DNA from 3 places in the Blautia sp. HA9023 genome. Region 2 is predicted to be linked to each of the others. Evidence: predicted binding sites of a transcription regulator. Region 2 holds the regulator's gene; each other region holds the start of a gene.
What was found. Region 2 encodes NrdR, which represses ribonucleotide reductase genes. Its sites were predicted from a motif close to CACAANATNTTGTG; they were not measured.
Positions count from the first base shown of each region.

Region 1: a site for NrdR is predicted at 2,728-2,741, ahead of nrdD (anaerobic ribonucleoside-triphosphate reductase). Genes of this name have one in related genera too.
Region 3: a site for NrdR is predicted at 1,150-1,163, ahead of AC04Q6_RS05360 (ribonucleoside triphosphate reductase). Genes of this name have one in related genera too.

Region 1 is NZ_JBWLUR010000006.1:247,085-252,382, forward strand. Features, by position in the region: gene arcC (carbamate kinase) at 1-296, shown strand, start outside; gene nrdD (anaerobic ribonucleoside-triphosphate reductase) at 575-2,710, opposite strand; gene AC04Q6_RS05275 (hypothetical protein) at 2,886-3,443, opposite strand; gene asnA (aspartate--ammonia ligase) at 3,706-4,716, shown strand; gene AC04Q6_RS05285 (CBS domain-containing protein) at 4,765-5,190, shown strand.
Region 2 is NZ_JBWLUR010000009.1:211,315-216,612, reverse strand. Features, by position in the region: partial or broken gene gdhA (NADP-specific glutamate dehydrogenase) at 1-788, shown strand, start outside; gene nrdR (transcriptional regulator NrdR) at 886-1,335, opposite strand; gene AC04Q6_RS14740 (YlmC/YmxH family sporulation protein) at 1,474-1,728, shown strand; gene sigG (RNA polymerase sporulation sigma factor SigG) at 1,842-2,621, shown strand; gene pap (polyphosphate:AMP phosphotransferase) at 2,823-4,295, opposite strand; gene AC04Q6_RS14725 (hypothetical protein) at 4,614-4,991, shown strand; gene AC04Q6_RS14720 (PP-loop family protein) at 5,122-5,298, opposite strand, start outside.
Region 3 is NZ_JBWLUR010000006.1:268,270-273,567, forward strand. Features, by position in the region: gene AC04Q6_RS05360 (ribonucleoside triphosphate reductase) at 1-996, opposite strand, end outside; gene hflX (GTPase HflX) at 1,213-2,448, opposite strand; gene AC04Q6_RS05370 (tetratricopeptide repeat protein) at 2,450-3,508, opposite strand; gene glmM (phosphoglucosamine mutase) at 3,517-4,863, opposite strand; gene AC04Q6_RS05380 (nucleotidyltransferase family protein) at 4,878-5,298, opposite strand, start outside.

The sequences.
Region 1 (5,298 bases), on a different contig from region 2:
GTGCAGCAGGACTTCTTGCAGAGGAACTGAACGCAGATACTCTGATGATCCTTACAAGTGTTGAGAAGGTAAGCCTTAACCACAACACCGATCAGGAATCTTATCTGGATACCATCTCCACAGAAGATGCGAAGAAATACATTGCAGACGATCAGTTCGCTGCAGGCTCCATGCTTCCGAAGATAGAAGCAGGTGTTTCCTTCGTTGAAAAAGGCACCGGACGCCGTACCATCATCACCGATATGGCTCACGCCAAAGACGGATACTGTGAGAAAACAGGAACCATCATTAAATAATTATCTATAAACACAGAATATAAAGTGAAATATAAATATCCACTTTGCCATGACAATATCCCGCAGAGAACTGCTGATCCTGCCAGCAGCTCTGCGGGATATTTTTTATACCGGAAAACTGGCGCAAAAAAACACAGATACAGCGCATAATGCCATATCTGTGTATTTTTATAATCTATGTCTTAATCTGTATCCGTTCAGACAGGCATCAAAAATCCATACTTTACTGCCTGGCTCCGCATCAGAGAACGGTTCCTCTGCCAATCTGTCCGGCCATTTTACATGGATTTTCGCTCAGCGATCTCCGCCATCTTCGCCTCATTCAGACGGGTATCTCCATGAACACGGCTGTAGGAAAGATATCCGTTCATACGGTCGATCTTCGTCAGGTTTCTGGAACCGCAGACCGGACACACATCCATCTCCAGCTCCTCGTGACCACAATCATCACAGTATGCGAGAGAAAGGTTCACGCCCTCATAATACCCCAGATCCATGGCTCTGCGGATCAATGTACGGATGGCTTCTTTATTGTAGCCGATCGGATAACGTACATACTGGATCTTACCGCCATTGCAAAGCTCCCAGAAACGACCCTCCAGATCCTGTTTCTCGATCGGGGTTACATCCTCGGTTACATGGCAGTGGAAACTGTTGCTCACATATGGTCTGTCAGAAACACCCTCAATGATTCCGTACATCTTACGGAACTGTTCTACCTGAAGGCCGCAGAGACTCTCTGCCGGTGTTCCGTAGATTGCGTAAAGATAGCCATCTTCCTTCTTGTACTGATTTACCTTGTCATTGATATATTTCAGGACTTCCAGAGCAAAGGCACCATCCTCTGCAATGGATTTGCCATTGTAAAGCTCCTGCAGCTCGTTGAGTGCTGTGATACCAAAAGAAGCCGTCATCGGTTTCAGGATCTTGCCGATTTTTTCATTCGGTTTCAGATGTCCGCCGTAGAAACCACCCTCACAGTACGCAAGAGGATTGGTAGACGCACGCATCTGTCCCAGATACTCATACGTACGGATATGCAGATTACGGATCATTTCCAGATAGAAATCCAGAACTTCATAGAAATCTCTGCTCTCCGCCCTGGCCTTGGCAAGGATCATCGGAAGATGAAGACTTACCGCACCAATGTTAAAACGGCCCACAAAAACAGGCGTATCATTCTCATCTGCCGGTTCCATGCCGCCACGCTCATACCACGGACTTAAAAAAGCACGGCATCCCATCGGGCTGATGACTTTTTTGTATTTCTTGTACATGCTGGAAATATAGCCTGCTCCGGACATGGACAGCCAGTCCGGATACATGGTCTTGGAGGAGCACTCCACACCAGCCTCAAAAATATCCTCACAGCACTTTCCAGGACCGTGGATCTCTTTGTCATAGAGGAATACGATCTTCGGAAACAGTACCGGTTTCTTATGTCCGGCTTTTCCCTGGCCTCCCTGATGAACTTCAAGGAGAGAAACCGTACACATCTTCTCAAACTGCTCAGTTCCAAGACCAAGTGTTACTGTAACAAACGGATAATCGCCTCTGGAAGAACCAACCGTATTCAGCTTATACTCAATTCCCTGCCATCCCTGGTCATAATCCCTGCGGACTTTGTCAAGGGCATACTCGATCGCACGTTCCTCGCGGCCGCTCCAGCTCTCATCGGAGTATTTCAGAAATTCGGAAATATATTTATCATAGCTCTTCTTCGCATACGGTGCCAGGATCTTATCAACTTCCGGAACGGTAAAACCACCGTACTGCTGCGCCGCTGTGCTGAGGATGATATCGCCCATAACATCAAAGGCTGTGTCCAGAGTCTTCGGCTCATTATACCAGACATTACCCATCTCAAAACCGCCGCTTAAAACAGCTGCCACATCAAACAGACAGCAGTTCATAGTATCCAGACGTGCAGACTGATCATGAATATAAATATAACCGTCCTTACATGCCTGAAGCTCATTACGGTTCATAAAGAACTTCCGGTAAAGCTCCTTGTTCAGCTCATTAAAGATCAGGCTTCTCTTGGTTGCAACAAGCGCACTGTCTGTATTGGCATTGCTCTTATCACCGATGTAGCGGATGGCCTGGCTCTTGGTGTAAACGTCATCCATCATGTGGATGAAATCCAGCTTGTAATTCCGGTAATCGCGGTAGCTCTTGGCAACTGCAGGATTCACCCGCTCCAGTGCACCCTCCACGATGTTGTGCATCTCCTGGATCTCGATCTCATTTTTCCCAAGGGAATCCGCATGCTCCTGAGCAAAACGGCAGATAAAATCCTTCTCCTCATCGGAAAAAGTATAAAGGATACGCTCTGCTGATTTATTTACGGCAGCCACGATTTTCTGAGGATTAAACTCCTCTCTTGTTCCGTCTTTCTTAATCACATATAACATGACTCATCTCTCCCGAATACTATATATAGTATTGTTATTCTCTATATCTTGGTTTTTTTCTATATATTGTGCTAGGCATGAGTATACCACAGCTGGGAGGAAAAGAAAAGGGGTATTTCTGTATACAAGAAAATACAGACTCTTAGCACCGCATGATCTCACTGCAGAAATATTCTTACAAATTCATTCTGATCCATTCTACGATAAAATCCCATAACTGGGGAAACAAAGCAACCAGTGCCACTATAAGCCATATGATCCAGCTTATACTGTTTCTTTTCCGTCCTTCGTTCTGCTGCTTTTTCCCCTGGTTTGAAACTTCTGTACGGTTCCTGTCTGCCGTTGTTTTATTCATGGTGTTACCTGCCGGTACGGTCTTCCTTACAGTTGCAGCTGCATTTCCTGTATTTCGATTTCCATTTGGATTCCGGTTCGCACCTGCATTCCGGCCTGTATTCATATTCCGGCCCGTATTCATATTCTGGCCTGCATTCGTATTCCGGCCCATATTTGTACTCCGGTTCACTCTGCCGCCGCGCTGTGCTGTTTTGTCCACAGTTTGTCCATACTGTCGCATCATATCCCGCACTTTTGCGGAAGCATGCCTGTAATGTACATCCCGGGGTTCATTAAGATGGTAGAGTATTTCATCATTTCTGTAAGGCATCCCGCACAGCGAACACCTGCCATTTACAACCCTGCCGCCACAAACCTGACACTTCTCACCTGCCATAAACTCCCTCCATTCTGTCCGTTAAAACGGACATTCACATTTCTTTTTATCAATCGGACATTCGCATTCTTTCCTGCTGTATGTCCCTGAATGCGATCGCTTCACAATTTACATTCAGTATATCATATCACGCTCTCAATACCCAGTATTTTTCCCTGGTCCGGGACCGGACTTCACATCTCCTTATATTGCCACCCTGGCCATTTTCTGCTATAATACCCCACAGAGCAATAAGCCCAAAAATCATCAGGAGGAGCCGATAATGAACACAATCACAATCCCCGCAACCTATCATGCAGACCTCAACCTCCATGACACACAGATTGCGATCAAAACAGTAAAAGATTTCTTCCAGCAGACACTCTCCCAGAAGCTTAATCTTCTCCGAGTATCCGCTCCAACATTTGTAGCACCGGAATCCGGCCTTAATGACAACCTTAACGGTGTAGAACGCCCGGTAAGCTTTGATATCAAGGCTATCGAAGGCAGCAACGCCGAGATCGTACACTCCCTTGCGAAATGGAAACGCTACGCTCTGAAAAAATATGGTTTTTCTCACGGTGAAGGCCTCTACACAGATATGGTAGCGATCCGCCGCGATGAAGATCTGGACAATATCCACTCTGTTTACGTAGACCAGTGGGACTGGGAAAAGATCATCTCCAAGGAAGAGCGCACTATGGAAACTCTCAAGGAGACCGTACGCACCATCTACAGTGTCCTTCGTAAAACTGAGAAATACATGGCTGTACAGTACGACTACATCGAAGAAATCCTTCCGAAAGACATCTTCTTCATCACAACACAGGAGCTTCTTGACATGTATCCGGACTGCACACCAAAGGAACGTGAATACAAGATCGTCCGTGAAAAAGGTGCCGTATTCCTTATGAAAGTCGGAAAAACCCTCACAAACGGAGAGCGCCACGACGGACGTGCCCCGGACTACGATGACTGGGAACTGAACGGTGATATCCTTGTATACTATCCGGTACTTGACATTGCACTTGAGCTTTCCTCCATGGGAATCCGTGTTGACGAGGTTGCGCTTGACCGCCAGCTTACAGAAGCAGGCTGCGATGACAGAAGAGAACTTCCTTTCCAGAAAGCCATCCTGAACAAAGAGCTTCCGTACACCATCGGTGGTGGTATCGGACAGTCCAGAATCTGTATGTTCTTCCTGCGTAAAGCGCACATCGGAGAAGTACATGTATCTCTCTGGCCAAAAGAAATCACAGATGCTGCAGAGGCACACGGACTTCAGCTTCTCTAAAACATCTTGCAGATTTATTTATAATTTTTGCGGAAATGAGGTAATAACGTGAACATTCTGTTTTTTCTGATTCCCAAAAGCGAAGTCGCCTACATCTTCGAAGATGAGACCCTTCGCCAGACCCTTGAAAAAATGGAGCACCGCAAGTACTCCTGTATTCCCATTCTCACCATGGACGGCAAATATCTCGGCACCATCTCAGAGGGCGACCTTCTCTGGGGCATGCGCCGGGCAGACATTCACGACATCAGGGAAACAGAGGGCGTTCCCATCATGGCAATCCCACGCCGTGCCACCTATAAACCGGTCCACGCAGATTCCAATATGGAAGATCTCCTGGACCGCGCCATCAATCAGAACTTTGTGCCGGTTGTGGACGACCAGGGAGCCTTTATCGGAATCATAACCAGAAAATCTATCATCAAATACTGTTACAACGAAATGAAAGCCGCACAGGGCGCTGCTGAGGAATAAACTCAGCCACCAGCGCCAAACAACAAAAACAAGGCTCCGGTTCCCGGCATAAAGCGAACATTCTCATTCCGCTTTCCGGGAACCGGAGCCATATTTTATTCAGACAGA
Region 2 (5,298 bases):
GAATCCGTGGCCTTTATGAGGGTGTCCTTACAGGAAAGGGTCTTTCCTTCGGAGGTTCCCTGATCCGTACAGAAGCTACCGGTTACGGTGTTGTATACATGCTCAACGAGATCGCCAAAGCTCACAATGATTCCGTAGAAGGAAAAACAATCGTTGTAACAGGTTCCGGTAATGTAGCTATTTACGCTGTTGAGAAAGCTACTCAGCTTGGTGCCAAAGTTGTTGCAATGAACGACTCCAACGGATATATCTACGATCCGAACGGAATCAACCTTGACGTTGTAAAAGACATCAAAGAAGTTAAACGTGGACGTATCAAAGAGTACGCTGACCGTGTTGAGGGTGCTACTTACACAGAGGGACTTGGCATCTGGAACATCAAATGTGATATCTATCTTCCATGTGCTACTCAGAACGAGCTTGGTCTTGACGGAGCTAAAACACTGGTTGCAAACGGCTGCAAATATGTCGTTGAGGGTGCTAACATGCCTACTACTCTTGATGCAACAACATACCTTCAGGAGAACGGTGTTCTCTTCATGCCTGGTAAAGCCGCAAACGCTGGCGGTGTTGCCACATCCGCACTGGAGATGAGCCAGAACTCCATGAGACTTTCCTGGACAAGAGAAGAGGTTGATGAGAAACTTCACAACATCATGATCGACATCTTCCACAAAGCTGATGACGCTGCTAAACGTTACGGTATGGAAGACAACTATGTTGTAGGTGCAAACATCGCCGGCTTCGAAAAAGTTGTTGACGCTATGAAAGCTCAGGGTATTGTTTAATTTAAGTTTCCTGAATCATTAACATAAATTATAACAGGGACCGCAGAGGAATTTTCCCCATGAGGTCCCTGTTTTTTTATATGTTATTATGAGTTTTTCAGTTGATCAGTTTCTTCAGCTCGTCCATAAAGGTACTGACATCTTTAAATTCCCTATATACAGACGCAAAACGTACATATGCCACAGCATCCAGATCCTTCAGATGCTCCATGACGATCTCTCCGATCTTGGTGCTGCTGATCTCACGATCTTCTGACCGGAAAATATCCCCTTCTATGGAATCGATCATCTCTTCCACTCTCTCAATGGGAATGGGGCGTTTATAGCAGGCACGAAGAACACCATCCTGGATCTTGGAACGTTTATAGCTCTCCCGGTTCTGATCCTTCTTGATCACAGTCAGTGGAATCGTTTCCACCTTCTCATAAGTTGTAAAACGCTTTCCGCAGGCATCACAGAGACGGCGGCGGCGGATAGAATTGGTATCCTCTACAGGTCTGGAATCTACAACTCTTGTATTATCCTGGTTACAGAACGGACATCTCACGGAACTCTCCCCCTTTCCGGATCAAAAAATCATTACTAAATTTGTTTTTATTATAGAATAAATGCATATAATGTGTCAATAATCGGACTTGCATAAATTTTACAGATTTTCCATAAAATCATATCAGGTGATGAATTTATGCGTATCTGCGAACTGAAACAGAAAGAAGTGATCAATATCCACACCTGCCGTAGCCTTGGCTGTCCTCTTGATGTGGAATTCTGCTGTGAAACCGCCCGGCTGAAAGCCCTGATCATGCCGGAACCCGGGAAATTCTGCTGGTGTTTTTCAAGAGAAAGTGAATGCATCATCCCCTGGGACTGCATCCGCCAGATTGGTGAAGATATCATCCTTGTTGATTTCCGTGATGAAAAACGGCTGGGAGGAGACTGAACCGACTACATTTGTCAAGGCCCTTTATTTTTTATATTTTCCCCGGAAAAGTATATTTCAACCGCCCTCTGAGAATCATCTTAATGTACTGACAAGACAAGGAGGATTCTAAGATGGCACTGAATAAAGTTGAAATCTGCGGAGTAAATACCTCAACGCTTCCTGTTCTCAACCAGGAAGAAAAGGATGAGCTCTTCAAAAGAATCAAAGCTGGCGATGAAGAAGCCAGAGAATTGTACATCAAAGGCAATCTGCGGCTTGTTTTAAGCGTGATCCGCCGTTTTCAGAACAGCAGTGAAAATCCAGATGACCTTTTTCAGATCGGCTGTATCGGCCTGATCAAAGCAATCGATAATTTTGATACCACCCTTCAGGTAAAGTTTTCTACCTATGCAGTTCCTATGATCGTCGGTGAGATCCGAAGATATCTCCGGGATAACAACAGCATACGGGTCAGCCGCTCTCTGCGGGATATCGCCTACAAAACCATCTACACCAGGGAAAACTATATGCGGCAGCATCTCAAAGAGCCTACCATCGCGGAGATCGCTGATGAGATCGGCATTGACAAGGAAATGATCGTCTATGCCATGGATGCGATCCAGAGCCCGGTGAGCCTTTTTGAGCCGGTGTATTCCGAAGGAGGAGATACTCTCTATGTCATGGATCAGATCAGCGACAAAAAGAACCGGGAGGAAAACTGGGTGGAAGATATTTCTCTCCGGGACGCCATGAACCGGCTGGGAGAACGGGAACGACACATTATTGATCTCCGCTTCTACGAAGGAAAAACCCAGATGGAAGTTGCCGATGAGATCGGGATCTCCCAGGCCCAGGTCAGCCGCCTGGAAAAACATGCCCTTCGCAGTATGCGGAATTATCTCAGGAATTAACCCAAACGCTATACCAGACAGATAAAACCATCTGCATTGACTATGTAACCCATAACAAAATCATTGCGGCAGAATATACACCGGCACTCTTTTATAAAACTTTTTATAAAATAATGTCCGTTACCCTGCCGCATTTTTTTATGTTGATTCCATGTCTATACCCGCATAAAACGGGCATTCACAGGCAACTTCTGTTTTCTGTTATTTCAGCGCTTTCTCAATTTCTTCGATCACGATCCGAAGTGCTTTCAGCCTTGCATATTTTTTGTCTACCGATTCCAGGATATGCCATGGCGCATAAACAGTACTGGTCTTTTGCAGCATTTCATCCACTGCGGTTTCATACTGATCCCATTTTTCACGGTTTCTCCAGTCCTCATCTGTGATCTTCCACTGTTTTTCCGGATTGTTCTGGCGGTCATTAAATCTTGCAAGCTGGGTATCTTTATCAATGTGGACCCAGAATTTCACGATCACAGCACCCCAGTCGGAAAGTTCCTTCTCGAATTCATTGATCTCATTGTATGCACGTCTCCAGTCGTTCTCACTGCAAAAACCTTCCAGTCTTTCCACCATCACTCTTCCATACCAGGTCCGGTCAAATATGGCAATGTGTCCATCTTTAGGCAACCTTGTCCAGAAACGCCACAGATAATGACGGGCTTTTTCATGAGGTTCCGGGCTGGCGATGGGATGTACCTCAAAACCACGGGGATCAAGAGCTTCCGTGATCCTCTTGATATTTCCGCCTTTTCCGGCAGCATCCCAGCCTTCATAGGTGATGATCACCGGCACTCTTTTGCGGTAGAGCCGATTATGCAGGCTTCCGAGCTTCGCCTGGAGTTCTTTAAGCTCTGCCTTGTACTCTTCGTCTCCCACTTCTTTTCCATCCAGAGGGATCTCGCTTAATTTCGGCATCTCCACCAGAGGAAAAACATTCTGGAGAATCGGCACAGCATGTTTGCTATTCTCCATGGCAACCTCGATGTTGCTGATCATGGTTTCCAGTACCTGTAATTCCGCCCATTTCCGGTCACTGGCATCTACGATATACCACGGAGCAGAAGAAGTGTTGGTATCCTGCATATACTGGTCAAAAACTTTTCTGCATTTCTTGTAGTGATCATTCTGCCAGAGATCGTATTCATTCACTCTCCATCGGGTATCTTTGCTTTCCAGAAGGATGCCCATACGTTTCTCCTGATCTTTCCGGTCGATCTGCATAAAGAATTTCAGAAGTACGTATCCGTTATCCGTCAGCTGCCGTTCAAATCTGCGGATGCTGTCAACCCGTTTTACATAATCATCCCCTTTCAGTTTTTTGTCCATGCGCTCCCGGCAGGTCTGATCCATCCATCCGGAATCCAGGAATGTAAATTTACCGGCTTCCGGGATCTCCTTAAAATACCGGTAAAGAAATGGTTTCCGAAGGTCCTCTTCTGTAGGCGCTGACATAGTTGCGACTTTAAAAAAACGGGGATCGATATTCTTGATCACTTTACTTATGGTACTGCCTTTTCCGGAAGCTCCCCAGCCTTCAAACAACACGATCACCGGAATCTTATGCTCCTTTAGAGCCATCTGCAGCTCATATAATCTGGTTCTTGCAGCACTTAAACGCACTTTGATATCCTCTTTTTCCGGAATCTGTTCCGGGTTCCAGTTTTTTAACATCTGCATCGTCCTTCCTCGAATTTTTTGAATATTCTTATTATACCACAGGAGTCCCTGTTTTACGACGAATTTTACATAGATTTAACGCATCATTCCGAAAAAATATCCATATTGCACAATTGTAACTCTTGTTAAACAGCTAAAAATATTTTTTAACCTATTGACATTTTGATCTTCTCTTCATACAATATAGGCGCTGTTCGTTATTTTTTTAACTCGTAGTCAAACGGATATTCGCAACCCCGCAGGGGACTTCCTTGATTCGGTTAAAACAGCACAAAAAAGCTGCCCCAAGCAGCAAATCTCAAGGAGCCGATCATGAAACTTACAGAAGAACTTCTGAAAGAAATGGAAAAGAAAAAAGAACTCTACGGTGACGGCATCATCATGCCGGATGGGGATTACCGCCTAATCCAGGACGGACATTTGAAGACCCTTATGGCCCTTTTACCATATACGGAAAATGAAATCTGGAAAATGATCCCGGATGATGATTCCGCTCTTTTCTGGCTGGTAGAAAAAACAGGCTGCGTGCTGACAGATGTCAATTCCACCATCGGAATGAAAATGACCCCTGCACAGCAGAAAACTTACGAAGCGCTTTCCAGCCGTGGGATCGTCTCTAATGAATATTATGATCTTACCAGGCAGCGGGAAAAAGCCCGCGCCCAGCATTCTGCAAAGCAGAACATATAGATTACGTAAATGTTCTCAATACGCATTTACCCCATAATTCCATATACTCAAAAAGCAAAAGCTGCCTTCCAGAACCATAAGCCTCAAACAGGCCCATAACTCCGGTGGCAGCTTTTATTATTTATATCTTTCAGTCGTCATATCCTTCCAGGAAGGAATGTTTCACGCCGTCTTTTTTATAGGCAATGACTGTATGAAGATTCACGTTTTCCACACTTCGGAAAATATTACTTTCAATATGGGGATTTACCTTCTTAAGCTCCGCAATGAGATTTTTGATCTCCATTCGCTTGGAAACACTGGTGCC
Region 3 (5,298 bases), on a different contig from region 2:
GATCGGATACTGGAATCCACGTCCGTTGGCATCTCCCTCGATCATGGTCTCGATAAATGCCTTATTGACCATATCCATCTCTTTCTTGCAGTCTTTATACTTGAAGTCCATATCCTTGCCGCCTACGATGGCAGGAAGTTCTGCAAGGTCATCCGGAACAGTCCAGTCCAGTGTAATATTGGAAAACGGTGCCTGGGTTCCCCAGCGGCTCGGTGTGTTCACCCCATATACAAAAGACTCAATGCATTTCTTCACTTCCGGATAAGAAAGGTTGTCCACCTTTACAAAAGGAGCCAGATAGGTATCAAAGGATGAAAATGCCTGTGCGCCTGCCCACTCATTCTGCATGATACCCAGGAAATTTACCATCTGGTTACAGAGCACGCTTAAATGCTTGGCCGGTGCGGAAGTGATCTTACCCTCGATTCCGCCAAGGCCCTCACGGATCAGCTGTTTCAGGGACCATCCTGCACAGTATCCGGTCAGCATGGACAGATCGTGGATATGGATATCCGCATTTCTGTGTGCCTCCGCGATCTCATTGTCATAGATCTCAGACAGCCAGTAATTGGCAGTAACAGCTCCGGAGTTGCTTAAGATCAGTCCTCCTACAGAATAGGTTACTGTTGAGTTCTCTTTTACACGCCAGTCCTCAACCTTTACATAGCTGTTTACGATTTCTTTATAGTCAAGGATGGTAGATTTCATATTGCGGATCTTCTCACGCTGCTTGCGATAAAGGATATACGCCTTGGCAACATCGGAATATCCTGCCTGGATCAGTACGTTCTCCACACTGTCCTGGATATCCTCCACAGAGATCCGGTTGTTCTCGATCTTATTCTGAAAATCCGCAGTAACACGAAGTCCCAGAAGGTCGATCATATCCGGACTGTAATTCTTGCCCTTGGCATCAAACGCCTTATCAATGGCTGCGGTGATCTTCCCCATTTTAAATTCGTCTAATTCACCGTCTCTTTTTACTACCTGAAACATAAGAAAATGCCTCCCTCATGCATATATTTATAAAGCGGACTCTCTTATTCCGCCTCACTTACCTGCCCATGAACATACCCCGTTTCACGATCTATGTTCAAAGCGCTGTAGGCTTATTGTATCAGACACACTCCTTTGCGTCAACACAAAAAGCACCATATATAGTGTCCATTTTGTTCACGGTACTATATATGGTACTGAGTAGTTTTTTTAACATTATGTAACTTTCGGATAGATTTCCCGCGGAACCCTTGCTTTTACAGCAATTCCGCCTTCTGTATACTCTTCCGAAAGAAGCTGTCCATACTCACGGATCAGCTGGATCTGACCGGCCTCCGAATACGGAAAAAGCCGCTCCATATAAATCTGGCCTTCTGCAAGGATCTCAGAGAGCAGTTCCTTAAATTCTTCAAGTCCTTCTCCTGTCCGTGCGGAAATCTTCAGCGTATGATCTGCACGGAGATCCCGGAGACTTTCCCCGGAAACACGGTCCTGCTTGTTAAAAAGTGTGATCGTCTTTTTCCCAAGGGCGCCCAGCTCTTTCAGGGTCTCATATACGATATGCATCTGCATCTCCGCCTGGGGATTGGACTCATCTACCACATGAATGATGTAGTCCGCATATTTGGCTTCTTCCAGGGTACTCTTGAAGGCTTCTACCAGATTGTGGGGAAGCTTCCGGATAAATCCTACAGTATCCGTAAGAAGAAGCTGCTGTCCGTCATCCAGTGTCAGAAGACGTGTGGTCGGGTCCAGCGTGGCAAAAAGCTTATCCTCCGAAAGCACCGACGCACCGGTCAGTGTATTCAGAAGCGTGGATTTTCCCGCATTGGTGTAGCCGACAATAGCCGCAGTCTTCAGATTTCCTGCCGCTCTTCTGGAACGGAGCAGTTCCCTGTGCTTTTCCACCTGGGAAAGTTCCTGCTTCAGTGCGGAGATCCGGTTTCGGATCAGACGGCGGTCTGTCTCCAGTTTCTTCTCACCGGGACCTCTGGTACCGATTCCTCCTCCAAGCCTTGAGAGAGAAGAACGAAGTCCCACAAGACGTGCAGAACGGTAACGGAGCTGTGCAAGCTCTACCTGGATCTTACCTTCGCTTGTCACGGCACGCTTCGCAAAAATGTCAAGAATCAGCAAGGTACGGTCCATAACCTTGCATTCCAGTTCCCGCTCCAGATTGTTCATCTGAGCAGGAGAAAGCTCATCGTCACAGATCACACCGTTGGCATTCAGGGCATAGAGAAGGCCTTTTACCTCCTCGATCTTGCCTTTTCCGATATAGGTGCCAGGATGTATTGCCTCGCGGTTCTGGATGATCCTGCCAGCAACGTATGCACCTGCTGTAGCCGCAAGCTCTCCAAGCTCATCCAGGGATTCTTCCATGTCATCCCCCAGATTTGCCTGAACCCCGATCAGGATGACCCGGTCCTGTATTTCCTCAAAATATTCCATATCAGCCCTCCGAAGACGTTCTGGTTTTCAGGAAAGCCAGCTCTTTTTTGGCAGCGGAATCTTCCGGGAACATATCAACATATTCCTGTGCCTTGGTCAGTGCGGTGGCAAAATCCAGTTTTTTCTCATAGGCTACGATCTCGTTGAACAGAAGGCTCTGCATCTCGTCTGTGGTAGCAGTCGGGAGACCTTTTGTAATGTTATCAAGAGCAGAATCATAATCCCCATTCCGGATATCACACAGTGCCAGGCCGTTATATCCCTTGGCGGAATCTCCCACTGCGGAAATATACTGTTTATACATTGCCTGGGCATTTTCCACATCATCCTGAGCCAGATATACCATTCCCAGGAGAAGAAGAGCTTCCGTATTATCCTTCTTGGTTGCTTCCAGGAGCTCTTTTTTTGCATTGCTGTAATCTTCCATATAATAGTAAACGCGGCCTCTGTCACAGTGATCCTGCGCGTCCTTGGCCTCAGAAGAAAGGGCAGCCTCCAGATATCTGGTTCCGTCTGCTTCCATATCTTTATCCAGATACGCTTCATAGATCTGGATCGCCATATCATAGGTGGAGTCCTCTCCATAGGCCTGCTTAAAGTTCGATGCCGCTTCCTCGTAGGAATCCATGGCAAGGGCAACTTTTCCGGTAAGGAAATAACTGCTGGCATCCATGGAAAAATCTTCTCCTAATGTCTGGCAGTCTGCCATGGCGTCCTCATAATTTCCAGCTTTCAGCTCTGCGGTGGCACGGTAAGACAAAATATCCCTGCGCAGGCTTTTACTTACCCGGTCACAGCCCAATGCCTCTGTAAAATTATTCACCGCATCCTCATATTTGCCAAGACGCAGGCTTGCAATCCCCGCCCCACGGTAGGACTGTGCCAGTTTTACCCCGTTCTGGATAGAACTCTGGTACTCCTCCAGGGCATACTTGTAGCTTCCCTGAGAAAGATCTTTACCCGCCTGCTCGTATGTTTTTGTTTTTTCACTGCCGCAGCCGCCCAGAAGCAAAGCTCCTGTAACGGCTGCAAGAATCAATACGGTCTTTGTATTTTTCATGGAATTCCTTATTCTACAACAAGCCCTTCGGCTTCCATTACATCAACAACACTGTCTACATATTTATGGCAGAGTTCATCGGTTCCTGCTTCTACCATAACACGGATCAGCGGCTCTGTACCGCTCTCACGTACCAGGATACGGCCATCATCGCCAAGTGCCTCTGCCGCAGCCTCGATGGATGCTTTTACCTTCTCATTCTCCAGTGCTGTTTTCTTGTCGGAAACGCGCACATTGCGGAGAAGCTGCGGGTAAACCTTCATCTCCTTGGCAAGGTCGCAGAGTGTGGCTTTCTGGTCCACACATGCTTCCATGATCATCAGGGATGTGAGGATTCCGTCACCGGTAGCAGAATAACGGCTGAAAATAATATGTCCGGACTGCTCACCGCCGATACTGTAATTGTTTTCCATCATATTCTCGGCAACGTATTTGTCACCGACTGCAGTCTGCTCGTAGTCGATGCCTTCCCGCTCAAGGGATTTGTAAAGGCCAAGGTTTGACATAACAGTTGTTACAACTGTATTTCCGTTCAGCTGTCCTTTTTCTCTTAAGTATTTACCGCAGACATACATAATCTTGTCACCGTCAATGATGTTTCCACGGTGGTCTACGGCGATACAGCGGTCTGCATCACCATCGTATGCAAAACCGATATCCAGACCTTTATCTACCACAAATTGTCTCAGAACTTCAATGTGTGTGGAACCGCACCCACGGTTGATGTTGGTTCCGTTCGGCTCATTATTGATTACGTAAGTTTTTGCACGGAGTGCGTCAAAAACACTCTTGGCAATGGCGGATGAACTTCCGTTGGAGCAGTCCAGTCCCACCTTGATATTCTTGAAATCGTGGCATGGGATAGAGATCAGATGTCCGATATAACGGTTTCTTCCAGATGCAAAATCAACCGTACAGCCGATATCTTCTCCGGTTGCCAGCGGAAGTTCTTCGATCTCTCCATCCAGATAAGCCTCGATACGTGCTTCAATATCTGCGGAAATCTTCTGTCCGTTCTCATTGAGGACTTTGATTCCATTATCGTTAAACGAATTATGGCTTGCGGAAATCATGATACCGCAGTCAAAATCTTCTGTACGTACCACATAGGATACACTTGGAGTTGTGGTTACATGAAGCAGATAGGCGTCTGCTCCGGATGCGGTAAGTCCTGCCGCAAGGGCATACTCAAACATGTAACTGCTTCTTCTTGTATCCTTGCCGATCACGATCTTCGCCTTGTGATCTCTGCCGTAATACCAGCCAAGATAACGTCCCACACGAAATGCATGATCTGCTGTAAGTTTTACATTTGCTTCACCACGAAAACCATCTGTTCCGAAATATTTACCCATAATGCTCTCCTTTATTACTGATACAGTCCTTCCGGATAAACGCCGTCATCTGTAAGTTTTTTGAATGCAGCCTGTACAGATGCCTTATCTTCCTGATAAGTAACACCAAACCACTCGTCCTTTGTCTCAAGAACGTCAACTGCTGCTTTCCCGGAATGGATCAGCTGGTCGATAAGCTCTGGAAGAAGATACTCTTTCTTGATGTCTCCCTCTTTGATCCCACCAAGGAACTCAATGAAACCTTTCTCAAGGATTTCCATAAATTCCGGTGTCAGTCCCCACATATTCATGGAAACAAGGCTCTTGGTATCCAGCGCTTCTGCTGTACCATCGTCATTTCTTGTCTCTGCGCCGTCTGCTGTCTTGAAGATGTTATGTGTCTCTGTAACGCCGACAAGCTTGCCGTCCTCAATATGGCACACACCTCTTGTAACG